4 regions of the Arthrobacter sp. StoSoilB13 genome follow, and region 3 is predicted to be linked to each of the others. Evidence: riboswitches for the same ligand, from Rfam matches in the RefSeq annotation. Region 3 holds a riboswitch; each other region holds the start of a gene.

Region 1 (7,254 bases), 1.1 Mb from region 3:
CATGGCGCGGCGCCGCATTCCACGTGGTTCGGGGCTGAGTTGGCTGGGGACGGGTTTGTCCTGGTGAGCTGCAGCCTGTCCCCCGGCTATGAACCGAGCGATTCCGCGAAGCCCACGAGCGAAGATGTGGAGGCACTCGTGGCGCAGTTCCCTGGTCAGTCGGAGTTGATCAGGAGGCTCGCGGCCGGCTAACCGCCGCTGAAGGGTGCGCCCGTAAGAGGCGGGTGCACCCTCCAGCGGGGCGTGAAGTGAGAGAACATCCGCCCAAAAGCCGCTGGAAGTGAGAGAAGAACCGCCCAAAGACCGCTGGAAGTGAGAGAACATCCGCCCAAAAGCCGCTGGAAGTGAGAGAAGATCCGCCCAAAAGCCGTTGGAAGTGAGAGAGCAAGCTATTCGGTGGCGTCGCGGGCCAGGTGGATGCCGTTCTCTGCCAGCCACACCGGGTTGAAGGCCTTGCTGAGGTAGTTCGTTCCGGCGTCGGGCGCTATGGCAACAACCACCGAGCCGTGGGGTGCGGCGCGGGCCACGCGCAGGGCAGCAGCCACCGCGAGTCCGGACGATGGACCCAGCGCCAGCCCTTCTTCGTCAAGGAGGCGATGCACCGTGGAGTAGACCTCGTCGTTGGGGATGCGCAGGAAACGGTCAACAATGGAGCGGTCAAAGGCCTTGGGCCATTCAGCCTGTGGCCAGGAGTTACCCACGCCGTCCACCAGGATCTCCCCGGGATGGCCACCACTGTAGGCGGAGCCGTAGGGGTCTGCGCCTATCACTTCAACATGCCCGCCCGGCCGCGATGCTGCAACCTTCTCTTTCAGGAACCGGCCGTTGCCGCTAATGGTCCCGCCGGTTCCGATGCCGGCCACGAAATGCGTCACCAGGCCGTGGGTCTGCTCCCAAATCTCGGGCCCGGTAGTTTGGTAGTGCGCGGCAGGATTGGCAGGGTTGTCGAATTGCATGGGCCGCCACGCACCGGGCGTTTCGGCCGTGATCCGCGCTGCCACAGCGCGGGCGTTCTCCGGCGATTCGGAGGGCGCGCCCCAGTCTGTCAGCACCACGCGCGCACCATAGCTGTGGAGCGCGGCCAGCTTCTCCTGGGAGATGGTGTCGCCCGTAACCACCACCACGGGGTGCCCAGTCAGGCGCCCAATGAGCGCCAGCCCGATCCCGGTATTACCGGACGTGCTCTCCACAATGGTTGCGCCCGGCTGTAAGTCTCCTGAGCGCTCGGCCGCCCGGACCATGCTCAGCGCTGTACGGTCCTTTATGGATCCGCCCGGGTTCTCGGACTCAAGCTTGATGTGGATGGTGCTGCCCAATCCACGGCCCAGGGCTTCCAATTTGACCAGCGGAGTGTTGCCCACTTTATCCAGGACGGAGGCATCCAGGCCATCCGGCAGCCCTTCCGCCGCATGTGCGCCCTGTTTCCTGATTGCGGTACTCACGTGGTCCCCTCCCTTTGAGCCATAGGCGGCAATTCCAGCGCCACCACGTCACGCAATTCACGTCGGGCGCGCTCCACCAGGTCCGGAGCGGACGGCCGATCTGCCAGCACATCAGCCAGCCGGCCCGCGACGGCGCCGGCCCCCTTCCCAAGCGGTTGGGCGGCCCCCGCTTCGAACAACAGATACGACGCCGTCAGAGCCTCAATAGCAAGCAATTTCTCCAAGGGCCTCCAAGGACCTTTCAAGTTGCTGCAACGCCAGCGGCGCCAAAGTGGAGTGGTCCTCGACGTCGGCCGAGAGTGTGGGTGCCCCGAGCGTCGCCGGCGCTGCCAGGAACTTCAGTTCGGACAGCAGTCCTGCTGCGGAGTACCAGAGCAGCCCGGGCAACTCCTCCTGCACAAGCCCTGCGGCCGGTCCGGACCCGGAAACCGCATTCGACGACGACCCCTCCAGGTGCCTGGCGGCAGCCTCCAGATGCCTGGCCCGGATCACCCGTTGTGGCGGATACAGTTTGGCGATGCGCCGCTCGCTGGAGATCCCCACGTGCGCCAACGCAAGCCGCAGGCCCTCAAAGGAAAGAGCCAGCTGCATCGGTTGGAAGTTCCCTCCGGACACCATTTGCCCGCTTTCAATATCAACCAGGGGGTTGTCGCCACGCCCGTTGAGCTCCACGCTCAACGCAGCGCCGAGTTGTGAAACCAGGGAGCGAAAAGCGCCATGCGTCTGGGGCGCAGATCGGAATGACAAAGCGTCCTGGACCGAGACTTCGGGACGAACGTCCTCCAACCATCCGCCGCGCAAAAGGTAACGGACGGCGGCCGCCGAGTCCTTCTGTCCGTCCACCGCCTTGCCCGCTTGGATAGCCGGCGAAAACGGGCTGAGGTTCCCGCCGCCGTCGTACCTTGCAATGGCTTCAAGCGAGAGGGAAAGCGCGACGTCGGCGAGTTCCGCCAGCTGTTGCAGGCGCACCAAGGCGAGGGTGCCGGCCCCCACCGAGTAGGCGTTTGCGCTGACCAGGGCCAGGGCCTCACCGGGCGCGAGCCGCAGCGGCTGAAGACCGGCGTCGGCGAGCGCTTTCGCCCCGGGTACCAGGGTGCCGTTCGCGTCGATCGCTTCACCTTCACCGATGGCGACGGCGGCGACGGCGGCCAGCTGGGTGAGGTCCGAGGAGCCGACTGAGCCTTCGCGCGGGATGGCGGGAAGAACCCCACGGTTGAGCAGTTCCGCATAGAACCGGGCTGTCTCCGGCCGCACGCCGGAGCCGCCGCGGCTGAAGCCGATGAGCCGGGCGAGGATCACAGCGCGGGCGGAGGGCCGGTCCAGATGCGCGCCCACGCCGCTGTTGTGGTATCTGACTACTTGGATTTGATAGGCAAGAACCGATTTCTCCTCCACGGCCGTATCCCGTCCGGATCCGAGGAGGGTGTTCAGGCCGTAGATTCTCTGCCCTGAGGTCGCAGCGCGCTCCAGCACTTCGCGTGAGCGGCCGATCAAAGACAACGCATCATGGTTGAGTTTCACGTGAAACGCCGGATCCAAGGCAGCCTGCGCTACGCGCTCAGGGTCCACCGGCGATGTGCCGATCAAGAGGGTCCGGGGCTCGGAGGACATCGTCAGAAGTCCAGAAGATTCTGGCGGAAGCCACCGTCGCCGTAACTCTTCCTCAACAGGCCACGGCGGCGCAGTTCGGGAGTGAGCTTGTCCAAGACGCCGTGTACGGTGACGGGGTCCACGAAGCCGGAGAAGAGGAAGCCGTCGCCACCCACAGCCTCGCCGGTCCCCTCGAGATAGTCCGCGATTTCACCAACCGTGCCGATGATCGAATCGCCGGCGCCACCGCTGCGTGCCTGAAGGATCTGGCGCAGGGTAGACCCCGGAGGCGCCGCCTTGGCGAAGTGCTCCAAGGTGCCTTGGTTGCTGTTGGTGCTCAATTCGGGCAACGGCGCATCAAGGTCGAATTGCTTGAAGTCGATCACGGACAGGTAGGAGATCGAATTGAGCTGGCTGTCGATATCACGCTGGGTAAGCTCCCGGCGCTGGGCACGCAACTCCCCGGCCTCGGCCGATGAACCTACGACGGTGGGCTTCAGCACGAAAAGTACCTTGACGTCGTCGGGGTTCCTGCCCGCCTTGGCAGCCTCGGCACGGATGGAATCCCGGTAGGCCTTCATGCCGTCAACGCCACGGGCCAAGGCGATCGCCACGTCTGCATGCCCACCCGCGAACGCTTTGCCGCGGGGAGAAGCGCCGGGCCTGCACCAGTACGGGCTCCTCCGGCAGAGGTGCGGTGTTGAGGGGACCGCGGACCTTGAAGAAGTCACCCTGGTGGTTAATGGGGTGCACTTTGGTGTGGTCGGCGAATACGCCGGCCTCAACGTCCTCAAGGATGGCGTCCGGTTCCCAGCTCCGCCAAAGCCTCCGGACGACGTCGACGAATTCCTCCGCCTTCTCATACCGAAGGTCGTGTTCAATCTGCTGGTCCAAACCGTAATTCTGCGCGGCGAGGTCACTGCCGGAGGTTACGACGTTCCATCCCAACTGCCCCTCGGAGAAGTGCTGCAGCGTGGCCAGGAGGCGGGCCGCAGTGAAAGGCGGATAGAACGATGCGCTGACCGTCGGGACGATTCCAAGGTGCTCGGTTGCGGACAGGAGGTACGGCACCAGGGCCAAGGGATCATGTTTGGGCGCAAAGGAGGCGTGTGCCAGCGAGACCTCGGCAGTGCCGCCATAGGTATCGGGAACAGTAAGGGAGTCCTCGATGATGAAGAGGTCAAGGCCGGATTGCTCAAACGCGCGGACGGCGTCTTGATACAGGGCAGGCTTCTTCCAGTCGTAGCCCAGGCTGTAGCCGGGAGTTCCCCATCCCTGGACACCAAAACCGTGCCCCACGAACCATCCAAAATGCAGCATGGGCTTGAGTGTAGAGCTGCCTTGTCCGTTCACCGCGACCTGATTTCTTGCGAAGTTACAGGGGGTCGTACTGCGTCAATTATGCTCCCGGGGCGTCACATTTGGGCTGCTACTCCAGCACCGGCCGGTTACGCAACATGACGACCGCGTAACCGCTTGCAAGTGCGGGCCGCCGCCGCGGGATGTTACGTTTTTCTTGAGTAATGAGCACCAGCGCCAAGCCCTGACTTGCTGGTCGGCAACCCTCTCTCCGGCGGGGTGCCTCAGGTGACTACTCGGCGTATCGACACTTCGAACTGCAAGCGTGACTGAGGAGCACCAGCCAATGCCTGAACCCACTGAAGAAAAACTCTCCTACCGCCTGATTACAGGTCCGGATACCCGTGAATTCTGCGAGCGGATCACCACGGCCCTCGCCGACGGCTACGTGCTCCACGGCAGCCCGGCAGCCACGTTCAATGGCACGGATGTCATCGTGGCGCAGGCGGTCGTCCTGCCCGCTGCCATCGCCAACGCAGACGCCGCCGTCGCGAATGCTGTTGACCAGTTGGAGAACGACGACGACGAAGAAGCATTCGAGGGACACGCATGAGTTACGCAGGTGACCTGACCCCGCAGGACGCGTGGGCCAAGCTTGAAGAAGGCGCAATCCTGGTAGACGTCCGCACCGAGGCCGAGTGGGCCCACATCGGCATCCCGGACACCAAAGCCACAGAGAATGATCCCTTGTTCATTCAGTGGAACCTCGCCGGTGGCATTCCCAACTCCCGCTTCATCGAGGACCTGCAGCAGCAGGCACCCGAGGGTGAGGGCGTGGAACTCGTTTTCATCTGCCGCTCAGGCCAGCGCTCCATCTCGGCCGCCATCGCCGCGACGCAGGCCGGGTTCACCGCCTACAACGTGCTTGAGGGCTTCGAAGGTGACCCTGACCGTTACGGCGAACGGACCATCAACGGCTGGAAGAACCGCGGCCTGCCAACCAACCTGGGGAACGACTAAGTGACTTTCAATCCCGATGCCGCCAGCTGGAGCCCTGACACCCAGGCAGTACGCGGCGGCCTTGACCGTACCAACTTCCAGGAGACGTCCGAACCCGTTTTCCTGAACTCCGGCTTCGTCTACGAATCCGCTGCCGCCGCCGAACGCGCCTTCACCGGCGAGGACGAACGCTTCGTTTACTCCCGCTACGGCAACCCGTCCGTGGCCACGTTCCAGGAACGGTTGCGGTTGCTCGAAGGAACCGAGGCATGCTTCGCGACGGCGTCCGGCATGTCCGCGGTGTTCACCGCCTTGGGTGCCCTCCTGGCTGCCGGTGATCGCGTGGTTGCCGCCCGTTCCCTGTTCGGCTCGTGCTTCGTGATCCTCAACGAGATCCTGCCGCGCTGGGGCGTAGAGACCGTGTTTGTCGACGGTCCCGACCTCGACCAGTGGCGGGCTGCCCTCTCCGAACCGACCACTGCCGTGTTCTTCGAGTCGCCCTCGAACCCCATGCAGGAAATCGTGGACGTCGCCGCCGTCAGCGAGCTGGCGCATGCTGCGGGAGCGACCGTCGTCGTCGACAACGTCTTTGCCACTCCCTTGCTCCAGCGTTGCGGTGACCTGGGCGCGGACGTCATTGTGTACTCCGGAACCAAGCACATCGATGGCCAAGGGCGTGTCCTCGGCGGCGCAATCCTGGGCACCAAGGAATTCATCGACGGCCCGGTCAAGCAGTTGATGCGGCACACCGGACCTTCACTCTCCGCCTTCAATGCCTGGGTGTTGACCAAGGGCCTGGAGACGATCGGCCTGAGGGTGAACCACAGCTCGGCTTCTGCTTTGAAAATCGCGGAATGGCTCGAGCAGCAGCCTGCCATCAGCTGGGTCAAGTACCCCTTGCTGAAATCGCACCCTCAGTACGAGCTGGCGGCCAAGCAAATGAAGGCCGGCGGTACCGTGCTGACCTTCGAGTTGCTGCCCTCCTCCGGGCGTTCGGCCAAGGATGCCGCGTTTGCATTGCTGGACGGTCTGCGCGTCATCGACATCTCCAACAACCTGGGCGACTCCAAGTCCCTCATCACGCACCCGGCCACCACCACCCACCGGGCCATGGGGCCCGAAGGGCGTGCGGCCATTGGGCTGAGCGACGGCGTGGTCCGTTTGTCCGTTGGCCTGGAAGACGTGGACGATCTCATTTTGGATCTGGAGAAGGCCCTCAAACAGGTCTAACCTTGCTGCCATGAGCGGGAACCACCCCCGTCGCCGTGCCGGAGCAGTCATCGTTGCCGGTACGGCGGTGTGGTTTGCAGGGATCTCGCCTGTATCGCGTGTCTACATCACCCCTGATGCCGCTGAACGTCTTCGTATGCTTGAGGCCGGCCAGCGTGGCTGGGTGATCGGTCAGCACCTCGCTGCTGCTGGAACAGTCGCGGTGCCGGTGGGATACGCAGCCTTTGCCCGTCGTCTTCCGCGCGGACAGGCGAAGCGTTGGGCTGTTGCAGCCGCGGCAGCTTTACTGGCAGGTGCTCCGCTCTTTGTCTCCAGTTTGTCCCGCCGGGCCGCGGATCTGGAACGCTTTGCCTACGGCCGTGGATCGAATGCGCCCTTCCTTGCCTATTCCGGGCTCCACGTCCTTGCCCTGGCTGCGCTCGGTGGAAGCCTTCTTTCCTTGCCCACCAAACGGTGGATCGGAGTCACGGCCGCAGCCAGCGCGCCCATCTACGGCGCCATCCTTGTGGCGAAGAAGGACATCCCGCCGTTCGTGTTCTACCTCGTCGAGGGCTTGGCGGGGGCTTACCTGATGACGTGGGACGGGACTGACTCCGCAGTAGCCTAAGGCCTGCGGACCCTCGTCAGGATGGGCGCCGTCAGGTTGGGGGCCGGGTCCTTACGTGCATCTGCGGCAGCACCACGAATCGTCGCC
Region 2 (7,254 bases), on a different replicon from region 3:
CCATGCCCACTCACCGGCACTGGGGTCGTCCGGATCCAAGCCGTTGTGGTTCACGGCAGACGGTGCCATGTCCTGGATCAACGTCCCGCCGTAAAGCACGTTCAACAGCTGGTGGCCGCGGCAGATCCCCAGCAGCGGAAGGCCGGCGTCGATCGTGGCCCGGGCGACGTCAATATCCAGGTGGTCCTGTTCCGGGTTGACGTCATACACCGAATCCTCCGGGTCCTGGCCATAAAGACGCGGTTCCAGGTCCCCGCCACCGGGCAGCAGCACGCCGTCGAGCGTTTTCATGACAGAAGCCAGACGCCCGGCACTGTCGGCCGACACGGGGGTCAGCAACACCGGCTGCGCACCCGCTTCACGGAGCAAATCCACAATAAATGTGAAGAGTTGGTTGGCTTCGCCCACGCGGGCGTCGGGATTGTCCGAGCTGCTAAGGCGAATCGGAACTCCGATACGCGGCCGGGCGCCAGCGCCGCCCTCATCTGAAGTCTTCATGCTTCATCATGCAACGGAACATCGCCCTGCGCGTAAACGGGACTCAAGCCGTTGAGCACTACTACGCTGATGCCATGAATCCCTCCGGTGCCTTGAACCCAAGTCCACGGACGCTCGACGTCGAAAGCATCGTTCATTTCGACAAACTGGTTACGTCCGGGGCGGGATCCATGCACGGCTGGCACGCGCAGTCGCTGGACCTTCGCGGACGCTCGCGGGAATTGAAAATGCTGGACCCGCAGGGCGCGATCTTCCTCGGATGCACTTTCGACGACGGCATCGAGGAGAGCCTTCGAAGCCGCGGCGCGCTCATCTTTCCCAAGATGCGCGGCGTGCCCTTCAACCCATATCGAGGCACCCTCTACACGGCCAGGGAACTTTACGAGGACATCTCCACTGCAGAGTATGAAGCCACCCTGGATGCGAGGATTTACCAGTGGAGCATCCTTCCGGGAAAGCGGGCAAGCCTTGACGCAACGCTCGCCGCGGCCCTGCACGACCACGCGATCGGCGACGCCCTGGACGAGCTGCTGCAAGACGGGGACCTGGCAGGCACCAAACTCGTGGGCGTCATGGGCGGACACGCAGCGCAACGCGGAACCAAGGAATTCGCCGACGCCGCGCGGCTGGGGCGCTTGCTCGCGCAAGCGGGCTTCACAGTAGCTACCGGCGGTGGCCCTGGCGCCATGGAAGCAGCCAACATGGGCGCCTACCTCAGCGGACTGCCCGACGCCGATTCCACCACAGCGCTGCACACGCTCGCTTCCATACCGGGGTTCAGGCCCTCGGTGACGGCTTGGGCGCGGCAAGCAGCCGCCGTCGTCGAACGTTACCCGGAAGGCACAGCGACGCTGGGCATACCCACCTGGTTCTACGGCCACGAGCCACCCAACCTTTTCGCCACCCACATCGCCAAGTACTTCGCCAACGCGATCCGCGAAGCGATCCTCCTGGAGCTTTGCAACGGCGGAATCGTGTTCCTGCCCGGTTCCGCCGGAACCGTGCAGGAGATCTTCCAGGACGCATGCGAAAACTATTACGGTGCCCCCGAAACCATCACTCCCATGGTCCTGGTGGGCCGCGATCATTGGGAACGGACCTACCCGGCCTGGCCAATGCTGCGAAGCCTCGCGGCCGGGCGGCCCATGGCGAACAGAATCTTCCTGGTGGACACGGTGGAGGACGCGCTCGCGGTCGTGGCCGCGGGCTAGAAAATCCTTGCTGCAGCTAGAAGTCCTTGCTGCAGGGGCCTGAGCCGAGTTGGGCAAGGCCGGTCTTGTCCCCGGCAGCGTACTCGCGAACCCACGAGGCTTGGTCGTACATCAGCTGGCGGGGGTCATCCACATGGTCCAAGCCAAGAACGTGTCCGAGTTCGTGCATGATCACGGCCGTGCCCACTTCCTTGCCCTGGGGTGTGTCCATGATCCCGGCAAACTGCGGTGCATCCAACGACACCGACCCGGTCACGTAGGCCTTATAGCCGTTGCTCAGGCCGATGGAGGAACTTCCGCCCAAGCCCACCGTTTGTCCGGTTAGCCGCGGCACCTGCTCCGGTGTGGTCCAGGCAATGAGCACCGGCGCCCAGCGGTCCCCGTATGTGGTGGGCTGGTACCCGGCCCTGTTGGTGCTGGGGATTTCGGACGTCGGACCGTCATAAATGAACTGCAGCCCGGAGGCGAGGCTGGCCTGCCGAACGGCTTCCTCCACCATGGAATACCAGCTCGTGGGGGCCAGGTTTGAGTTCACGACGTAGTGGATCGGCCTGCAAGGGGAGTAGGCAAGGGGAGTGCCGTCTTCCTTGACGGCCAGGAATTTGTAGGAAGTGCTGGTCCGTTGCAACGGCGCCGGCGTGCCCAAGGGAGCGTCGGCTTCCTCAAATCCGGGCAGTGGATCCTGACGCTGGCCAAAGGGAACCAGCCCGGGCCGCGGCGCCTGGCTTTGCGTTGTGGAATCGGACCAGAACCTTTGAAGTTCGCCGCTGAAGTAGGCGCCGGCGCAGACCAAACCAAGGATGCCGAACAGGAACATGATGGCCGCGATGCTGCTGTGCTTGATGGGAGGCCTGGGCGGCGGCTTGGCTTCCGGGTGGTAAGGCGGCGGGGGATAGGGGTCTGGCCACTCTGGCGACCCATAAGGTTCCATCGAACCCCCTCACGGGACGGCCCAATCGGACGGTGGGGCGCCGCCGTCGGCCGCTTCCGTCAGGATAGAACCCATGGGACCGCGAGTCCATGGCGATTCCTGGGAAGCTGCGCTGCTTCAGATGTCCTTGCGGCAAGGAGCCGAGGCCAGGAGGTGAAGGCCGTTCAGGTCGCCGGCAGCCAACCCGTCAGGGGCGCCGATCTCCGGATACATCAGCTGAACCGGATCATCAACATGATCCAAGCCCATGACGTGCCCTAGTTCGTGCTGCATGACCGCCAGCACGTAGTCCGAACCGCCCTCCTCGGCAAGAAGCTCCGTCACTTGCGGGGTATCGAGTTCCAGGCTTCCCGTGATGTAGCTCTTGGGACCATTGTTGAGTGAGTACATGGTGCTGCCGCCCGTGCCGATGACGCTCTCAGCCAGCGCAGGAGCGGTCTCGGGCGTTGTCCAGGAAATGAGCAAGGGTGCCCACCGGTCACCATATTTGGACGGTTGGTAGGGTTCCCGTTTAGTGGTGGGCAACTCATCGGTGCTGCCATCGTTGACGAACTGGATTCCGGACGCCGCGGAAATATTGGCGATTGCGGTGGCAAGCAGTGAATCCGTACCCTCAGGCGCGGTGGCGTCGTTCACCACGTAGTGCAGGGGACGGCACGGCGAGTACCCAACCGGAGTGCCGTCGTCGTTGGTTGCCAGGAACTTATATGAATCGCTGGCGTTGGCTGGGGGCGGCGGCGATGCGAGCGGGGCGTCGGCCTCGTCGATTCCTGGAGGCGGCGCGTCCAGGGCGCGTGCCGGGGTCTGTTGGATCGGCTCGCTTTTGGGCGAATTGGGCAGGGCCACGCCAGGAAACAGCCCGATGATCCGCGGATCGCCGTGGAGCAAACCGCTGACAAGGACGGCCACCACCGCGGCGACACCGGCCATGAGGACGCCGCGAAGAATTCGGAGGGTTGTGCCCGCACGACGGTGTTTTGGCGCGCGCAATGGCGGCTGCTCCGAATCCACGGTTCTCCATTCCCTACGCCCCGGTCACGCGGGGCCGCGCGGAGGACGAACCAACATTACCGCCTAGACGATCATCGTTCCGAACGCGAGGCCAAGCCCGTAGGTGGCGGCCGCGGCGCCCAGGCCGATCGCCAGCTGCCGGAAGCCACGGCTCAGCGGTGAGGTCCCGGACAACAGCCCGACGACGGCGCCGGTCGCCAGGAGCGCGATCCCCACCAGTACACCGGCTACTATCAGTGCCGCCATACCCGTCATGCCGAAAATAAACGGAAGGATGGGCACGATCGCACCCGAGGCGAAGAAGCAGAAGCTGGACATCGCAGCGCCCCAGGCAGACCCCACGGTTTCGTGGTTGTCAGCGGGTTGCTCCTTCTCCGGTTGCAAGGAGAGGCTGGGATCGCAGTCGCAGCTGAAGAGTCCCATGCGTTCGGCGGCACGGTGCTCGGCTGCCTCACGGGTCATGCCGCGGGCCAAGTACACCAGCACAAGCTCGTTGTGCTCGATGTCCAAAGAAGGGGCGGCTGTGAGGGTTGCCTGCGTGGGCAGCGTGGCGCTGAGCAACTCCCGCTGCGAGCGGACCGAAACGTACTCGCCAGCACCCATGGACAGGGCGCCGGCCAGCAAACCGGCCACGCCACTCATGAGGACCACCGGGCTGGGAACGCCGGTTGCTGCCATACCCATAACCAGTGAAAGGTTGCTCACCAGGCCATCGTTGGCGCCAAAAACAGCAGCACGGAAGGTACCGGAGAGCCTGTTGCGGCCACGGGTGGCAAGGCCCCTGACAACTTCTTCGTGGATTTGTTCGTCGGCAACCATGGCTGGAGTCGCGGCAGGTTCGGCTCCGTAGGGGGAGCGGCCTTCCGCGCGCTGCGCCAACGCGAGGACGAACACGGAACCAAAGTGCCGGGCCAGGAAGCCCAGCAGCTGGCTGCGGGTGGAAGCTCCCTTCGGCATTCCGGCGTGTTCTCCCAAGAGCTTGAGCCAGTGTGCCTCGTGCCGTCTCTCGGCCTCGGCCAGGGCGAGCAGGATCTGCCGTTCTTCGCCGTCACGACGCTGGGCGAGTTCCCGGTAGACGGCGGCTTCGGCACGCTCGTCGGCCAGGTATTGACGCCAGCGCCTGATGTCCGCCGGTGTGGGCCGGGCTGGTTGGGACGGTGTTCCGGATCCGGGGGCGGGGTCCGGAGCGGGGCTCGACGAACCGTGGGATTCCTGGTGCTTCTGCACTTTTTCTCCTGTGCTGGGTGGGGTAGTTGCGGCCCCATTGCACGCCCACTGTACCGCTTATCGGCGCGGATTTTTGGCCGGTATTCCTTAGTTGGAATGTTCGGCATGCCTTAATTTTCGAAGCTGCAATCCTCTGCCTGGAGCCTTTCCCTGGGTCCATGTGGGCCGTTGCCTTGACCCTCTTCAGGCACAGTGCTCAGATGGAAGGACAGGGGCGGGGGCCCTCCCCGCACTCGGTCAGCAGGCTGCTTGCCAGCCCACCAGACGGAGGTTGCAGCATGGACACCACCGAACCGCACGCCAACCACCCCGAACGGGAGACCATCGAGTCGGATCCCGCCTACGACTACAGCGATGACCAGGAAGTCGACGAACCCTGGGTGGAGGAAATCGACGTCCCGGATGACGACGAGCGGGTTGTCCCCCTGGATGAAACCGAAGAATTCCGCGGGGAAGAAGACGAGGAATTCTAGGACCGTTTCTTAGGCAGGGCCATCTTCACCGAAGGTGAAATGCCGCTCCAGTCCCGCCGGACGCCCGAGCGCTGCAACAGTCACCGTCAACGTCCTCGACGATTCACACCACCGCGATGGACGCACAGCCTGGGCAAGGGCATGCGCCAACAGGCGCGCTTCGGGGTGCCGGAACCGGGCCAGCCCACCGTTCAGGAACAGGGTCACCGTCCCAAGGACAAGGTCGACGCCGGGAATCACCGGAACAGTGGGCGCTTCGGTTTTGGTGGGGCTGCTTTGGCTTGGGGTGGTAACGCCTTGGTACGGCAAGGACTGCTCCTTTGGGGAGTGCTCTTGCCCGCTCGGTTGTCTCTGGTCCGGGGCGGGCCGCTTCCTCATCCGAACCACCCGTGAACATGGGGTTGGTGTGTGGCCAGTCGGAGCTTGGCGCCACCTCTCTTGAAGCTGGGACCACTGTACTGGAGGAGTGCTGTCCGGGAGAAGTGTGGCCCTCGGATCCGCTCGCCCCCGCACAGCGCAACGGCGGCGCTGCCCCGGGAAGGGGCGGCGCCGCCGTCGACCATTGCTCAGTTCAGTTCTTACCTGATGCCTTGCGGCCCTGGGCCGTTAGCTGGCGTTGTGGCTGCTGACGGGGTGGGCTTCCAAGGGCAATTCGTCAGATACCGCTCCGGCCACGCGCTTTTCCCAAGCGGCCCGGACTTCGGGTTCGGTGGGCGGCGTGAGGAGGGAAATCACCACGTAGGCGACGAACGAGGCCGCGAGGCCGTAGTAGATGGGCTCGTTGGCGTAGACGCCGTCGACGCTTGGAATGACTCCAGTGGCGAACAGAATCAACAAGGCCAACGTCAATACCGAGCCCACTGCCATGGACCATGCAGCAGCGATACCAGTGCCGCGCTTCCACACCAGGCCGCCAAGAATCGCGACGAGGAGGCCGCCCACAAGGATGTCGTAAGCAATGGTGAGGGCAACAACCACGTCCTGCGCGGCCATGGAGATCAACACCGCGACGATGCCCAGGCCAAGAACCCAGTAACGGTTGGCTTTGACGTCGTGCTCGGGGTTTTCGGTGTCGTCCGTGTTGATGGTCTTGCCGAACCAGCTGGCCACGAACGGAACAACATCTGCGCGGGCCACCGTGGCGGCGGCAATCAGGGCACCTGAAGCGGTGGACATCATGGCTGCAACAGCTGCGGCCATGACCAGGCCGCCGATGCCGATGGGCAGGATGTGGGTTGCCACCTCGGCGTAGACCACGTCCTTGCCGAGGTTGGCGACATCAATGTTGGGGAGCGCCACCCGGGCGGCCAGGCCGATCAAGGCACCGGCCACACCGTAGAGGATGCAGTAAACGCCGGCGGTCGCTCCACCCCAGCGTGCAACCTTGGGAGTCTTGGCCGTGAAGACGCGCTGCCAGATGTCCTGGCCGATCAGGAGTCCGAGTGTGTACACGACGAAGTAGGTGATGATCGTCTGGACGCCGATTCCGTCGATCTGGAAGAAGCTCGCCTCGACGCGCTCACGGATGCCGTCCAGTCCTCCGGCCGCGTTCATGACGAACGGGAGCATCAGGAAGAAGATGCCCACGGTCTTGATGATGAACTGGACCTGGTCGGCCAAGGTGATGGACCACATGCCACCGATGGTCGAGTAAACAAGCACAATTGCACCGCCGACGGCGATCGCCATCCAGCGTTCCCAGTCGAAGAGGACCACGAAGATGGTGGCGTAGGCGCCGGTGGATGTGGCACAAAGCATGAGGGTGTAGGCCAGCATGACGATTCCGGAGGTCTGCGTGGCCTTGCTGCCGTAGCGAAGGCTCAGCATTTGGGAGACCGTGTAGATCTTCAGGCGCTGGATGGTGCCGGCGAAGAGCAGGCTCAGGAGGAGGACGCCGGCGCCG
Region 3 (7,254 bases):
CCACGTGCTGGCGGATTCCGTGGACGCCCAAACCATGGACCGCTTCAAGGCCTTGGATCTGCAGGTCGAGACCAAGCCTGACCTCACGCCCGTGACGGATGCCGACAAGGCTGCGGAAGAAGCCATCCGCGGCCAATTGTCACGCTCGCGCCCCCGTGACGCCGTCCTCGGCGAGGAGTTCGGCAGCAGCGGCCACGGCTCCCGGCGTTGGATCATCGACCCCATCGACGGCACCAAGAACTTTGTTCGGGGCGTTCCCGTGTGGGCTACCCTGATCGCGCTCGTTGACGAAGGCGAGCCCGTCGTTGGAGTTGTCAGCGCCCCCGCGCTGGGCAAGCGTTGGTGGGCAGCAAAGGACATGGGCGCCTACATGGGCCGCTCCCTGGCATCAGCCACCCGGCTCAGGGTGTCCAACGTTTCGCGGTTGGCCGATGCTTCAATGTCATATTCCAGCCTCTCCGGTTGGAAGGAGCGCGGCAATCTGGACGAGTTCCTGGGGTTGACGGAAGACATCTGGCGCACGCGCGCCTATGGCGACTTCTGGTCCTATTGCCTGGTAGCCGAGGGGGCTGTTGACATCGCCTGCGAGCCAGAGCTGAATCTTTACGACATGGCAGCACTGGTTCCCATCGTGACGGAAGCCGGCGGCCGCTTCACCTCATTGGAAGGCGAGGACGGCCCCTTCGGCGGCAACGCCCTGGCCACCAACTCCATCCTCCACTCGGAGGTCCTCAAGCGGCTAAACCCTGCCCTGGATGACCTCCTCTGACCCGGCGGACCAACAAGCCAACCGGCTGTGCATAGAATTTTCGACGGCGGAAGCCTCCTTTTCGGGGCATCCGCCGTCTTTTCTTCGCCCAAAACCCGGTTTCCGGACACGTCGTAACAATCTGCTTAACAAAGCGAATCGACTTTGGAGCAGGCCAGATGCGTGGCCTAACCTCTTTACAGGTCACGAGTGCCAGCGCTAAACCCCGGTTTGCTGGCCGGCAACCCTCCATTCGCGGTGGGGTGCCCCGGGTGACGACCTGGCCGGTCCGGAACGGATACGGCAAGCGCGGATCCCCATAGGGGGTCCCTCTTGAGTGAGGTCCCATGAGCACTGCTACGTTCAACTCCACCGTTCTGCCGTCCCTTGCGGTCGAAGAAGCAGCGCACGAAGCCGCTGCGGGCAGGCCCCTGGCCGCCGTCACAGGCGCGGAGCTGCAAGCTCCCCTGATCCAGGGTGGCCATGTCCGCTACGCCAACCTCGACTACGGAGCATCCGCTCCCGCGTTGACCATCGTTTCTGCGTATCTCAACGAGATCCTCCCCTACTACGCCAGTGTCCACCGCGGCGCGGGCTACGCTTCCCAGATCAGCACCTCGGTCTACGAGAACTCCCGCGACATCGTCCGTGAATTCGTTGGCGGCCGTCCGGATGATTCCGTCATCTTCACCCGGAACACCACGGACTCGCTGAACCTGTTGGCGGGCTGCCTCCCGCAACTCGACGGTAAGCCAACTGGCGAGGTCCTTTACCTGGACATCGAGCACCATGCCAATCTTCTTCCCTGGCAGGGCGTCCCTCACCGCAGTGTCGTAGCTGCTTCGACACTGACCGCTACCTTGGCCAAGCTCCGCGAGGAACTCAGCCAAGGCGGCGTATCTCTGCTGGCGGTCACCGGTGCCTCGAACGTGACCGGTGAAATCCTGCCGATCGCCGAACTCGCAGCACTTGCACACGAATACGGTGCCAGGATTGTGGTGGACGCCGCGCAGCTTGCCCCCCACCGCCGCATCAACATCGCCGCCACAGACGTCGACTACATCGTGTTCTCCGGCCATAAGCTCTACGCTCCGTTCGGCGCCGGAGTCGTTGTGGGCCGTCCCGACTGGCTCGACGCCGGTACTCCCCACCTTGCCGGCGGAGGCGCTGTTCGTGAGGCGCGCCTGGACTCGGTCAGCTGGGCCCTCAGGTCCCGCCCGCCACGAGGGCGGCTCCCCCAACGTCCTCGGTGCGGCAACATTGGCCCGGGCGACGCAGGTGCTCGCCGGCTTGGATCAGGATGCCTGGCATGCCCATGAAGCTGGAATCCGCTCCTACCTCGTACAGGGACTTGAAGCAATCGACGGCGTGACGGTCCACCGGATCTTCAGCGACTCCGAGGACACCATCGGCGTGGTTAATTTCTCGGTGGAAGGATTCGACGCCGGACTGGTCGCCGCATACCTCGCCGCCGAACACGGTGTAGGACTTCGTGACGGCCGCTTCTGCGCCCATCCCCTCCTCAAGCGGCTGGGCCTGCCGTCCGGCTCACTGCGAGCCAGCTTCGGCGTGGGCTCCCGCCTGGAGGATGCCACACGGCTGCTGGCTGGTATCGAGGAACTCAAGCGCACGGGTCTCGGCTGGGACTATGTAGTGGACGAAGGCCGCTGGGTGCCGGCCAACGACCACCGCAGCTACCCGGAGTGGGCACCAAACACGCCCGGCACCGCAGGGGCTGCACCCTGCACTATTGACTGACACAGCACGATTGACTGGAACAGCACGGTTGCTGATGTACACGTACTGTGCGGTAAATTCGTAGGGTAACCGGCGTTCGCGGTAAAGGAGTCTGTGCGTGGCCGTGCCTTCCCGTAGTGTTTCCGGCGGAAGTGTTTCCGGCAGCGCTGGCAGGCCAGGTGGTCCCAAGCTGCATGCCACGCGCCGCCACGAACTGGGCCAGAGCTTCCAGGACGGCGGCGAACACTACGATCGCGTTCGGCCCGGCTATCCCACAGACTCAGTGGTTTGGCTTCTTCCTCCTGGAGCGAAGTCCGCCGCGGATATTGGTGCAGGCACAGGAAAATTCACGGCACTGCTCGTGGAACGCGGCCTGCAGGTGGCCGCCGTCGATCCTTCCACAGACATGCTGGAGCAACTTCGAAAGTCCTATCCCGGCGTTCAGGCGTTGGAGGGTACGGCCGAGGCAACAGGGTTGACGGACTCAGCATTCGACGTCGTCAGCGTTGCCCAGGCCTGGCACTGGTGTGACCCGCTCAAGGCCAGCACGGAGATCGCCCGCATCCTTCGCCCCCACGGAGTTCTTGGCCTGGTATGGAACCAACTGGACACCTCTGTGCCCTGGGTCCATCGGCTATCACGCATCATGCACGCCGGAGATGTGCACAAGCCCGGCTTCCGGCCAGTTATCGGACCGGAATTCACGGACTTGGAGAGCCATCTCACCAGCTGGGAGGACGCCGTGTCTCCGGAGGACATCATGGAGCTCACGAAATCGCGCAGCTACTACCTCCGCGCCAATGAAGCCACCCGCGCAAAGGTCATGGGCAACCTGGCGTGGTACCTCTACGATCATCTCGGCCATGCCCCTGGACAACGACTGGGATTGCCGTACGTGACGACTACCTGGCGGGCCCGCAAGATCCACGGCGCCCCGCCACGGTAGGCTTGGTGTGTGAAGACCAGTACGCCCTCCTCCTCTATCGAGGACTACGTCAAGGTCATCTACTCCTATACGGAGTGGCAGGACAAACCAATTACGTCCTCGCAGCTTGCCCTGCGGCTTGGCGTTGCCAATTCCTCGGTGTCTGAAATGGTCCGCAAGCTCAAGGACCAGGGCTTGGTGGACCACCAACCCTACAGCGCCATCAGGCTGACTCCGGAGGGCATGCGGCTGGCGCTGTCCATGGTCCGGCGCCACCGCCTCATTGAGACATACCTCGTGGACGAACTCGGTTACAGCTGGGATGAAGTCCACGATGAAGCTGAGATGTTGGAACACGCGGTGTCCGATACGTTCATCGAGCGCATGGCCGCCAAGCTTGGCCACCCCCTGCGGGATCCTCACGGTGACCCCATTCCCTCGGCTGACGGATCCGTGGAGCTCCCTCACGCGTACCGCATGATCGAGTTGGACGAAGGCCACTCAGGCCGCATCACGCGGATCAGCGACGAAAATCCTGATCTTCTTCGGTATCTCGCGTCGGAAGAGATTACCTTGGACGCTCCTGTTGAGGTGGTGGGACGCAAACCATTCGGCGGAGCCCTGGTGGTTCGGATCGGCAGCGGAGCCCAACGGCGCGAATTCGATCTCGCGGATGAGGTTACAGCGGCACTTTGGGTCCAAAGCGCCGAAGTCCACGAAGGCTGCGTGCTTCCCGCGCGCTGACCCGATGCGCTGCCTGGGCTAGCTACGCTGGCTGGCCGAGCCGCCGTCGTCGGACGCAGTATCCGTGGCGCTGTCAACGGTAGCTGCCGCTTCGGGCTGTGGGTTGCGGATCCCGACGGCGGACGCCACCGCCCCGATGACGAACAATGCCGCCGTGACAATCAAGGCATTGTACAAACCTTGCCGGGTGAACACCGGACCAACGATCAGGCCGGCAAAGGCAATGCAGATGAGGCCTGCAATACGGGCCACGGCGTTGTTGACGGCCGAACCAATCCCGGCCTCTTCCTGGGGCACCGCGCCCAGAATCGCTGCGGTGAGTGGCGCGACGAGGGTGGTGAGTCCCACGCCAAAGACGATCTGCCCCGGAAGCACCTGGGTCCAGTAGTTCAGTGGCTCCTGGACGGAGAGGGACATCAGAAAGCCCACAGCGCATAGCAGCGGCCCCACGGTCATGAACCATCGCGGACCATATTTTCCTGCCAGCCCACCGAAGTAGGACGCCGTCAGCATCAGGATGACGGTCGCCGGGAGCAAAGCAATTCCCGCGATGGTAGCCCCCATCCCTCCAACCTGCTGGAGATAGATGCCCAGGACGAAGAATCCCAGCGATATCCCACCGTAAATCGCGAGCGTGGCAAGGTTGCCCCACCCAAAGTTCCTTATGGCAAAGAGCCTCAACGGCAACATCGGCTCCCTGGTCCTCGCCTCGTGGACCAGGAACAACACCATCGCCGCCACACCGGCCAGGAGCGGCAGCCACACCTGGACGCTCATCCATCCCATCCGGCCCCTGTTCTATGAAGGCGTAGACGGGACCACCTAGTCCGATCATGGCCAGGACAGCGCCGAGGTAGTCGATTCCCTTGCTCTTGTCCCTGGCCACGTCCGACGCCCGAAGCCCCGCGAGCAGAGGCCAAATCGCGACGGCGGGAATGACGTTGATGAAGAAGATCACACGCCACGACAACATGTCCACCGAGACGCCGCCAATGAGCGGACCGACGATGGCGGCAGCACCCGTCCAGCCCGACCATTGGCCAATCGCTTTGGACTGGGAAGGTCCTGAGAAGGACGTAATGATCATGGCCAACGAACTGGGCACGAGGAGCGCGCCGGCAATCCCTTGAATTGCGCGGGACACCACCAGGACTTCCCCGTTCCAGGCCAGGCCGCACATCACCGACGTCAGGGCAAAGCCCGCCAGCCCCCATTCGAGGATCCGTGCCCGGCCAAAGTGGTCCGATAGTGAACCAGCCACGAGGATGAGCGCCCCGAGGGTCAATAGATAGGCATCCACCACCCATTGCTGGATGACCAAGCCACCGCCAAGTTCACGTCCAATGGCCGGGAGGGCCAAGTTGACCACGAAACCATCCAGGATGGCGATAAAAGAAGCCACAATTGCCACAATGAGCACCCGTTTTTGAAGCGGCGTTCTCGGCAGCAAAGCCACAGCATCCGTCATGTGCACAGCCTACGCGGCATTCCTCCAGGACGAAGTCCCGTATCGTTAAACAGTGATTAGCAGACGTGACGCAGCATTGGCCCTAGATATCTCCATGGAAATGGCCCAGCGCCACGGCATCCCTTCACGGCTCTCAGAAGCGGAACTACGTAGTCTCCAGGACAATCCACCGGCCTGGCTGGTCCAGTCACGTGCCAACCGCACGGGCAAACGGCCTGTTTGGGTCCACCTGACCTGCGCAGTGTGTGGGTATTCAGAAGCGGTGCGGCCCAAGAAGTGGTGGCCCGATTTCTCGTTCGTCTTTTGCGGGCACCATAAGAACAGTGAACTGCCGGAACTGTTCCTGGGTGACGTGCGCAGCGAATATGAAGGCGTGGGCAGCCGCTTTGTTGGCGTGGTGGACGTCCGCGAGGACCAGGCCTAGCATCGCCTCATTGTTGCTGGCTCGTCATTGCTGGCTCATCTCCGAGGGAACGGCTATCAGCTGTACCGTTTTGCCGTCCCGCAGCACGGTTAAGGGGAACGGTTCGCCTATGGCCTCGGCAAACAGCAACTTCTGCAGACTCTCTGCACTGGAGACAGCCCTGCCTTGGGCCCGAAGCACCAGGTCCCCTGGCTGGAGCCCCGCTAACTCCGCAGGCGAGGCCGCGATGACCTCCACCACACGGAGGCCCTCCTTTTGGCCAGTCCGCACCACCGCACTGGCATCAAGCGGGATAGGCGTACTCACCAAACCCAGGTAGGCCCGGCGCACCCTCCCATCCTTGAGCAGGGAGGCGATAATCCGTTGGGTCGTCCTATTAATAGGTACGGCGAGTCCAAGGCCCAGACCAGCAATGGCCGTGTTGATGCCCACGATGCGGCCCCGGGTGTCGGCCAGGGCGCCACCCGAGTTGCCCGGGTTTAGGGCCGCGTCAGTCTGTATGACATCCTCGATCACACGCCGGTGCTCGCCTGCACGGACGGGGATGGATCGTCCCAGCCCGCTGACCACGCCGGCAGTCACTGATCCGGCAAGACCCAGCGGATTGCCCACCGCGATCACCAGCTGGCCAACCCTCAACGAATCGGCGTTACCCAGAATGGCAGGTGCCGGAGTGGGTTTGAGACCTCGTACCACCGCCAGGTCAGACAACGGATCGGCCCCCACGAGCTCCACATCAGTCTGCTTGCCATTCGCAAACACCGCGCTTCCGGACTGGATACCGGCCACGACATGGGCATTGGTGAGCATGTACCCGTCACCGGTAAAGACCACGGCCGATCCGCTGCCCACACGCAGCTGCCCGTTCCTGCGCGCACTCGTCATCTCGATAGCGGCGACATGAGGCGTGACAGACTCCGCAACCCGGATGACGATCTGCGAGTACGCGTCCAAGGCCGCGTCGTCATCCTGCTCCGTAGGCGCTTCTGAATCCCGGCCTTCATCCGGAATTTCAAACTCTGGCTCGGTACTCATCACATGCCTCCTGCTACCGCGGTGCTTACCCTGTACAACGGCCAGGACAGGCCGGCTAGTCCTCGTTCCCCTACGCCGTGGGTGAACGGCCAGGGCATCTTGTTCGGAGGGCATCCTGTCCGGAGGGCATCCTGTCCGGAGGGCATCTTGTCCGGACAGAGAAAAAGCCCCCG
Region 4 (7,254 bases), on a different replicon from region 3:
ACCATGCTCTGCCACCACTGGCGCTTGATGTTTTCCTTCAGTTCCGCACCCAGGGGTCCGTAATCCCACGCCGAACGGGAACCACCATAGATTTCACCGGCCTGGAAGACAAAGCCCCTCCGCTTGGAGAGGGAAATGACCTGGTCAAGGACGGATTTTGCTGCCATGGGTACTCCATTTGTTCTACAGGGCCGCTGGGTGCGGTCCGCGGTGGTTGCCCCGGATTCCGAACGAGGTTGTCCGGCGGGGTGGGCTGGGGAATTGGTGCGGATAATAACTGTGCAGAAAAGCTGCGTGTCCTAGCCTACCGGCCTTTGCCCGGGACCTTTCGTGCGAATGCTCCCCTGGGCCAGGGCAGCGTGGCCACGACGATCGCCGCGAGCGTCAATACCGTACCCAACACCGTGGGCAAGGCGACCACCGCACCGGGACTGGGGATCACGACGTCGAGCACTAAAGAACCCACCAACTGCCCGGCGATCATGCCCAGACCGGTGACCAGCACGCCAAGGCTTCGGACCAGGAACGCCGCAAGCCCAATGAAAAGGCAGCCCATGGGGCCGCCCAGGTAGAACCACCATTCACCCGGAAGCGGGTTGCCCGCGCCTGCCACGGAAAGCTTGATAAGCCAGGCAATCCAGAGGATGACGGCACCGGCGATGAAGTTGACCAGCGTGGCGGCGACAGGCGTCCCGTAGTGAACAGTGGCGGTTCCGTTCATGGCTTGCTGGAAACTCATGAGAAACCCTGCAGCCAGTGGCAACAGTACGGGCAACACCAGGGAGGCGATGTCGGTATTGCCCCCGAACCGAGGGGAAACTGCCCAGGCAACGGCGGCTACCGTCAGCACACTGCCCAGGATCCGCACTCCGGTAATGGACCGTTTGCCGCCGGGACCTATTCCCATTCGGTCCACAAGGAGGCCGCTCAGGGTCTGCCCGGTGACCACCGCCACAGTGAACAGCGCAACCCCCAGCAGGCCCACAGTGAATGTTTGCGCGATGACGAAGAGTGCACCGATCCCACCGGCCATGACGTAGAAGCGGGGAAAGCTACGGCTGCGGACCGCCGGGACGATGCGCCGAAGGCCTGCCCTGCCTTTGGGTGTGGCGAGGGAAATGGCCGCAATGAGGACGAGGCCTGTGGTGAAGCTCACCACGGCTGCGGCGATGCCATCGTCCAGCCGGGCCCCGAGAGCCCCGTTGATCCTTCCTTGAAGCGGAATGACCAGCCCAGTTGCTACTGCAACAGGGAGGCCAACGGCGAGCGGAAGGGTGGAACGACGGGAAGACTGCGGCACTGACACCACACTACGTCAGGCATCATTGCTTTATGAGCAACCCGGAAATCGAAGAGGTCCCCATCCGCGACGACATGATCCGCCTCGGTCAGCTGCTGAAGCTGGCCAACCTGGTGGAGGACGGCGTGGAGGCCACCGAGCTCATTAAGAATGGCTTGGTGAAGGTCAACGACGAGATCGACGAACGCCGGGGCCGCCAGCTGCACGCCGGCGACACCGTCACCGTCAACGGCCAGACCGTAAGGATTATCTCCGCCTGAAGCAACGCGGGGTCACTTAAGGCCCATGGTGAGGCCATTTATGGGCCGTAAGTGACCCCGCGTTGCGTTAAGATGCGAGGACTTTGTGCGTCAGGAATTCGCCTACGTGGCCGATTTCCTGCTGATTAATGCCATGCCACATGCCTGTGTAGAGCACCTTGGTGAGGTCCACGTGCTTGCGCACCCACCCCATGGTGTATTCGATCTTGTCCGGAGTAATGACGGGGTCCTGCTGGTCGCGGCCCCAGAACATCGGCAAGGTGCCGTCCAGTTCGGCATCGCGGAAGGCGGGGTCATCGCCGGCGTCCACCACGAAACCCGAAAGCCCGACGACGGCAGCGAAGTCCGCGGGACGGTACCGGAGCATGGTGGTCGCCATGGCCATGCCCATGGAGAAGCCGAGCAGCGTCACTGAAGAATGATTGGCTTTGACCGTATCCAACCATTCAAGGGCATACTCGGCGGCAAGCTTTACTGCTTCCAGGGAATAGTCGATTGACGCAGTGAGCGGGAACCAGGTGAAGCCGGGGCCCATGGGCATCGGCGCGCGCAGGGAAGCCACCACAAACCCTTCGGGAAGCAGGGCCCGCGAGGCTGAAGAGATCGTCCTCATTGGAGCCATAGCCGTGCAGCAGCACCAGAAGCGGCTTGCCCTCCCGTTCAGCTTCGTCATGGGACCACAGGACAACGGGCGCGGGGAATGCAACGGCTTCAGTCATGGGTCTATTCTTGCAGTTACTGATGAGTAACAACCTACGGTGGCGTAGGTTCGCAGATTCAAGGCAGGATGGAAAGCGTGAGTGACGTCAATTCATTGGTGAAGCCGGGCGAACCGGTTCAAACACACCCTTGGAGCCGTTACGTGGCACTGGGGGATTCGTTCACGGAAGGCATCGGCGATCCCGAGCCCCGGAACCCCGGCGGCTTCCGGGGATGGGCTGACCGTGTAGCGGAGGAACTGGGCCGCGGTCATGAGGATTTCGCTTATGCCAACCTTGCTATCCGTGGGCGGCTGCTGCAGCAGATCGTGGATGAACAAATTGGTCCTTGCCTGGAACTTCAGCCGGACCTTGTCTCGATTTCAGCGGGCGGCAATGACCTCATCCGGCCCGGTGGCGACCCGGACCTCTTGGCGGAGAAGCTGGATGCTGCTGTTCAGGAACTGGCCTCCGGTGGGGCGACTGTGGTGTTGTTCAACGGACCGGACACCGCGTCCTCGGTGTTGGGCCGCATCCGTGGCAAGGTGGCCATCTACAACGAAAACCTGAGGACTGTAGCTGCACGGCACGACGCCATCATCGCGGACATGTGGTCCCTGAGGCAGTTGGCCGATCCGCGGATGTGGGACGAAGACCGCCTGCACTTCTCACCTCTGGGACACCACACCATCGCGATGATGGTCCTTGAAGCGCTGAACGTCCAGCACACCCTTGAGCCCCTGGTGCCCAAGCCCCTGCCGGTCCGCACCTGGCGCGAGGCCCGATCCTCGGATCTGGTGTGGGCCCGCGAGTACTTTGTTCCGTGGGTTATCCGCAGGTTGCGGCATCGATCCTCCGGTGACGGCATTACCCCCAAACGCCCGACGCCGGGACCGGTCTTCGGCCCCAACGGCACCATGCTGCCGCGCGGCTGAGCTGATGGGACTGCGGCCGGGAGGATTCGATGCAGCCTAACAATGTTGTCCCCCTGCGCCTGCGCCGTCAGCAGCTGCGGGCTCCCTACGGCGAAAACGTTGATGATGTTCTGCGCAACCTCCTGGCGGTGCAGTCGCAGGAATTTCCGTATGCCAGGTGGAGCCTCGCCCAAAGGGCGGTCGGGAGCACTGCCGATGAGGTGGAGCAGGCGGTGGCTGACGGCAGGATCCTCCGGACGCATATCCTGCGGCCGACGTGGCATTTTGTGCACCGTGACGACCTCGGCTGGTTGATGGGTTTGTCTGCAGATCGCCTTCATCAAGGCAACAAGGGCATGTACCGGCAGGCGGGAGTTGATGAGCACGCAGCCGCCCGCAGTGGGCACATCCTTGCCGAAGCGGTGGCCGGTGGAGCCCACAAAACACGCGAAGAACTAGCCGGAATACTGGAAAAGGCGGGGCTCCCCGGCAAAGGCCTTGGCTTCGTTTACCACCTCATGCACGCCGAGATCAGCAAAATCCTGGTGAGCGGCAGCCCGGTCCGTTCTGCAGGGGGTGCACTGAAACAGACATACGCCTTGTTCGAGGAACGTGTGCCCGACGGCAATACGTCCCTGATGGAGGACGGCGACCGCGAATGGGCCTTGGGCCAGCTGGCCCTGCGGTACTTCAGCAGCCGGGGACCTGCCACCATCAAGGACTGTGCCGCGTGGTCCGGACTGACCATCAAGGATGTACGGCTTGGCTTGCAGGTAGCTGAAGAGTCCGTTCCGGGCGCCTTGGCAACCGTGGCGGTCGACGGCTTGGACTTCTACTTGCCAGCAGAAGATGTGGAGGCACTTGCAGCGACTCCCCCACCAGGTGACGATGGGCCAGGACTTCCCCGTGTCGATCTCATCCAGTGCTACGACGAGTACGTGATGGGCTATTCACAATCGAGGCACTACCTCGGCGGCAGGGCGCCCTATTTCCCCGAGGGCGATGCTCCAATTCACGTGGTGTTGCTCGATGGCAGGTTGACCGGATGGTGGCGCCACAGCTTCTCGGGTGGGATCTGCGAACTCGACATCAGAATGAACAGGCCACTCACAACAGCCGAACAACAAGCTTTGGAGGCAGAAGTGGAACGCTACGGGAGGTTCCTGGGCATGGAGACAAAGCTGGTGTGAAACTGCGGGACTAAGCTGGGTTAAGACCTAGGAGGCCTGCACCGTGAACAATCTGATCTTCTGGATCATCGTCTGCTCGTGGCTGATTCCCATGGGGATACGCATGTACAACAAGTCCCGGGCGCGGCGGCTCCAGGACCGCAATTTCCCGGGCCCGAATTATCCGGGCCCCGGCTATCCCCCGCAGAATCTTCCGGGACCGGGTTACCCGCAGCCGAATTATCCGGGCTATCCCACGCAGCCCACCACCATCCGCCCTGCCGATGCCCCACCGCCGCCAGGACCGGCGTCGAACGCTTCTTCACCTACGTTTCCGAGCCACCGCGGCTCTGAGCAGCAAGGCTTCCGCGCGCGCAAGCTGGCCGAACTGGACCTCAAGTTCAGCAACGGCGAAATTGCCATGGAGGATTACATGAAGCAGCGCGGCGACATCATGAACGGCTGAGCCGGCTTAGGCGAAGAAGGCCTCGCGAAGCTGCTTCGATAGTTGGCCGATTTCGGTCAGGAAGCCATCGTGGCCGATGGGGGCCTCGATCACGTGGACGGGCACATTGCCTGGCAGGTTTTGCGCCAGTTCCACTGACTGGGCCGGAAAATAGAGGCGGTCGGAATCGACGGCTGCCACAAAGAATTCAGCAGTGGCGGCAGCCAAGGCTTCCTTCAAGGTGCCCCGGCCCCGTCTGATGTCGTGGGACATCAGCGCCTCGGTGATGGCGATGTAACTGTTCGCATCGAACCGGCGCACCAGCTTGGTGCCTTGGTGGTCGAGGTAGCTTTCCACTTGGTAGCGGCCACGCTCCCCCAGGACCGCAGCGGCCAGGGGCGTCTCCTGGTGCTGGGCTTCCCGGCCGAAGCGGACATCAAGCTCCAGCGCTGACCGGTACGTGATGTGCGCTATCCGTCGGGCCAGGGCAAGGCCTGCCTCAGGAGTTGGTCCACCGTAGTAATCGCCGTTGTTGAAGTTCGGGTCCTGGCGGATGGCGAGCGTCTGCGACTGGGCGAAAGCAATTTGCTCGGCTGTGCTGTAGGCGCCCACAGAAATAACCGCGCACCGCTGAACACGCTCAGGGAAGGTGACCGCCCACTCAAGTGCCCGCGCCCCACCCATGGAACCGCCAAGGACTGCGTGCCATGCCTTGATCCCCAAGGCATCCGCGAGCCGGGCTTCAGCCACCGTGCTGTCGCGCAAGGTGATCAGTGGGAAGCGGGATCCCCAGGGCCGTCCGTCCGGCGCCTCTGACGATGGGCCCGTGCTGCCGTAACAGCCGCCGACAATGTTGATGGAGATAACGAAGAACCGGTTGGTGTCGATCGTCGCGCCGGGACCAACGAGTTGCTCCCACCAGCCTTCCTCATCAGTAGCACCGCGGGCCACATGCGTGCTGCCCGTCAGTGCGTGCTGAACCAGGACTGCGTTGGACGCATCCGCATTCAACTGCCCCCAGGTTTCGTAGGCAAGCACAACATCCGGGAGAAAACCGCCGGCTTCAAGTTCCAGTGAACCTACGCCGGCGTACTTGACCGTCCCGTCTTCTTTGCCCGGTTTGGGGGGTGCTGTAGCAGTAATGGTCATTCCTTTGACACCTAACCTCGCGCTTGCCTGCCGCCTTGCGTGCGACAGGCCAGGTCTTCACCCGGGGCACCCCACCGCGGAGGAGGGTTGCCGGCCAGCAAGCCGGGGCTGTCGCTGGCACTCATGACCTAATACGTAGAGTCTAGGAAAAATACCGCTGTCTTGGCGAAGAATGTGACAGCTGTGTGACGGTTTGGCGCCGCTTCGTTCAGGAACACGCACCGCGAAGGGCCGCCCGGCGAATTTTCGACGGCGGGCGGCCGCTCCCCCAGCAGCGCGATTAAGCGCCTTTGGCAGCCCGGAAACCGGCCTCAAGATCAGCAATAATGTCGTCCACGTGCTCTATTCCCACGGAGAGGCGGACAAGGCCTGGATTCACGCCCGCAACCAGCTGCTGTTCGACCGTGAGCTGGCTGTGGGTAGTCGACGCCGGGTGGATAACCAGCGAGCGGACGTCACCGATGTTGGCAACATGGGAGTGCAACTCCAGGCCGTCCACGAATCGCTTGCCGGCCTCGACGCCACCCTTGATGTTGAATGCCACCACTGCACCGGTACCCCTTGGCCCGTACTTACGGCCGCGGTCGTACCAAGGGCTGGACGGCAGGCCCGCAAAGGCAACCGATTCGACGTCGTCATGGGCTTCCAGCCATTCAGCCACTTTGGTGGCGTTCGAGACGTGACGCTCGACGCGCAGGCTCAGGGTTTCCAGGGCCCCTGGGCGATGAGGAAGGCGTTGAACGGGGAAACCGCCGAACCCAGATCGCGCAGCAACTGCACGCGCGCCTTGAGAATGTAGGAGAGGTTGGCTCCGAGCGCGCCATCCTTGCCAAGGTCCCGGGCGTAAACGAGTCCGTTGTAGCTGGGGTCCGGAGTATTGAATCCGGGGAAGCGCTCCGGGTCCTTGCCGAAATCAAAGTTTCCGGAGTCCACGATCACGCCGGCGATCGCCGCGCCGTGGCCGCCCAGATACTTGGTAGCCGAGTGCACCACGATGTCCGCACCCCACTCGATGGGACGGATGAGGTAGGGGGTTGAGAGCGTGTTATCCACGATGAGCGGCACGCCAGCCTCGTGCGCGGCGCGTGAAACACCCTCGATGTCCAGCACGTCCTGGCGCGGATTGGACACAACCTCGCCGAAGAACAGCTTGGTGTTGGGCTGCACGGCGTCCCGCCACTGGTCCAGGTTGTCCGGATCCTGCACGAACGTCACGGAGATGCCGAACTTCTTCAGAGTGTGCGCCAGCAGGTTGTAAGTGCCACCGTAGAGGCTGGGGCTCGCGACGACATGGTCTCCGGCCTCGGCAATGTTCAGGA

The links. Region 3 has a riboswitch for S-adenosylmethionine ahead of LDP01_RS06425 (aminotransferase class V-fold PLP-dependent enzyme). Riboswitches for the same ligand answer to the same signal wherever they lie in the genome.
Region 1: another riboswitch for S-adenosylmethionine. It lies ahead of LDP01_RS11665 (DUF1737 domain-containing protein); the one in region 3 lies ahead of LDP01_RS06425 (aminotransferase class V-fold PLP-dependent enzyme).
Region 2: another riboswitch for S-adenosylmethionine. It lies ahead of LDP01_RS15355 (hypothetical protein); the one in region 3 lies ahead of LDP01_RS06425 (aminotransferase class V-fold PLP-dependent enzyme).
Region 4: another riboswitch for S-adenosylmethionine. It lies ahead of metX (homoserine O-acetyltransferase MetX); the one in region 3 lies ahead of LDP01_RS06425 (aminotransferase class V-fold PLP-dependent enzyme).

Annotation. Positions count from the first base shown of each region.
Region 1 is NZ_AP024647.1:2,477,713-2,484,966, forward strand. Features, by position in the region: gene LDP01_RS11640 (cupin domain-containing protein) at 1-192, shown strand, start outside; gene LDP01_RS11645 (PLP-dependent cysteine synthase family protein) at 390-1,442, opposite strand; gene LDP01_RS11650 (hypothetical protein) at 1,439-1,666, opposite strand; gene LDP01_RS11655 (aromatic amino acid ammonia-lyase) at 1,644-3,053, opposite strand; gene LDP01_RS23425 (LLM class oxidoreductase) at 3,056-3,646, opposite strand; gene LDP01_RS23430 (LLM class flavin-dependent oxidoreductase) at 3,618-4,352, opposite strand; SAM riboswitch class IV at 4,552-4,663, shown strand; gene LDP01_RS11665 (DUF1737 domain-containing protein) at 4,678-4,944, shown strand; gene LDP01_RS11670 (rhodanese-like domain-containing protein) at 4,941-5,351, shown strand; gene LDP01_RS11675 (O-succinylhomoserine sulfhydrylase) at 5,352-6,560, shown strand; gene LDP01_RS11680 (hypothetical protein) at 6,571-7,167, shown strand; gene LDP01_RS11685 (glutamate--cysteine ligase 2) at 7,164-7,254, opposite strand, start outside.
Region 2 is NZ_AP024648.1:661,890-669,143, forward strand. Features, by position in the region: gene LDP01_RS15325 (gamma-glutamyl-gamma-aminobutyrate hydrolase family protein) at 1-498, opposite strand, end outside; gene LDP01_RS15330 (LOG family protein) at 573-1,709, shown strand; gene LDP01_RS15335 (matrixin family metalloprotease) at 1,726-2,640, opposite strand; gene LDP01_RS15340 (matrixin family metalloprotease) at 2,758-3,570, opposite strand; gene LDP01_RS15345 (VIT1/CCC1 transporter family protein) at 3,715-4,878, opposite strand; gene LDP01_RS15350 (hypothetical protein) at 5,157-5,351, shown strand; gene LDP01_RS15355 (hypothetical protein) at 5,361-5,660, opposite strand; SAM riboswitch class IV at 5,676-5,795, opposite strand; gene LDP01_RS15360 (sodium:solute symporter family protein) at 5,958-7,254, opposite strand, start outside.
Region 3 is NZ_AP024647.1:1,359,654-1,366,907, forward strand. Features, by position in the region: gene hisN (histidinol-phosphatase) at 1-769, shown strand, start outside; SAM riboswitch class IV at 951-1,064, shown strand; partial or broken gene LDP01_RS06425 (aminotransferase class V-fold PLP-dependent enzyme) at 1,096-2,506, shown strand; gene LDP01_RS06430 (class I SAM-dependent methyltransferase) at 2,610-3,431, shown strand; gene LDP01_RS06435 (metal-dependent transcriptional regulator) at 3,441-4,154, shown strand; partial or broken gene LDP01_RS06440 (MFS transporter) at 4,173-5,628, opposite strand; gene LDP01_RS06445 (hypothetical protein) at 5,717-6,046, shown strand; gene LDP01_RS06450 (S1C family serine protease) at 6,071-7,084, opposite strand.
Region 4 is NZ_AP024648.1:1,168,147-1,175,400, reverse strand. Features, by position in the region: gene LDP01_RS17630 (glycine--tRNA ligase) at 1-167, opposite strand, end outside; gene LDP01_RS17625 (DMT family transporter) at 305-1,309, opposite strand; gene LDP01_RS17620 (RNA-binding S4 domain-containing protein) at 1,333-1,560, shown strand; partial or broken gene LDP01_RS17615 (alpha/beta hydrolase) at 1,628-2,279, opposite strand; gene LDP01_RS17610 (SGNH/GDSL hydrolase family protein) at 2,348-3,193, shown strand; gene LDP01_RS17605 (winged helix DNA-binding domain-containing protein) at 3,223-4,362, shown strand; gene LDP01_RS17600 (hypothetical protein) at 4,406-4,807, shown strand; gene metX (homoserine O-acetyltransferase MetX) at 4,814-5,935, opposite strand; SAM riboswitch class IV at 5,950-6,064, opposite strand; partial or broken gene LDP01_RS17590 (bifunctional o-acetylhomoserine/o-acetylserine sulfhydrylase) at 6,216-7,254, opposite strand, start outside.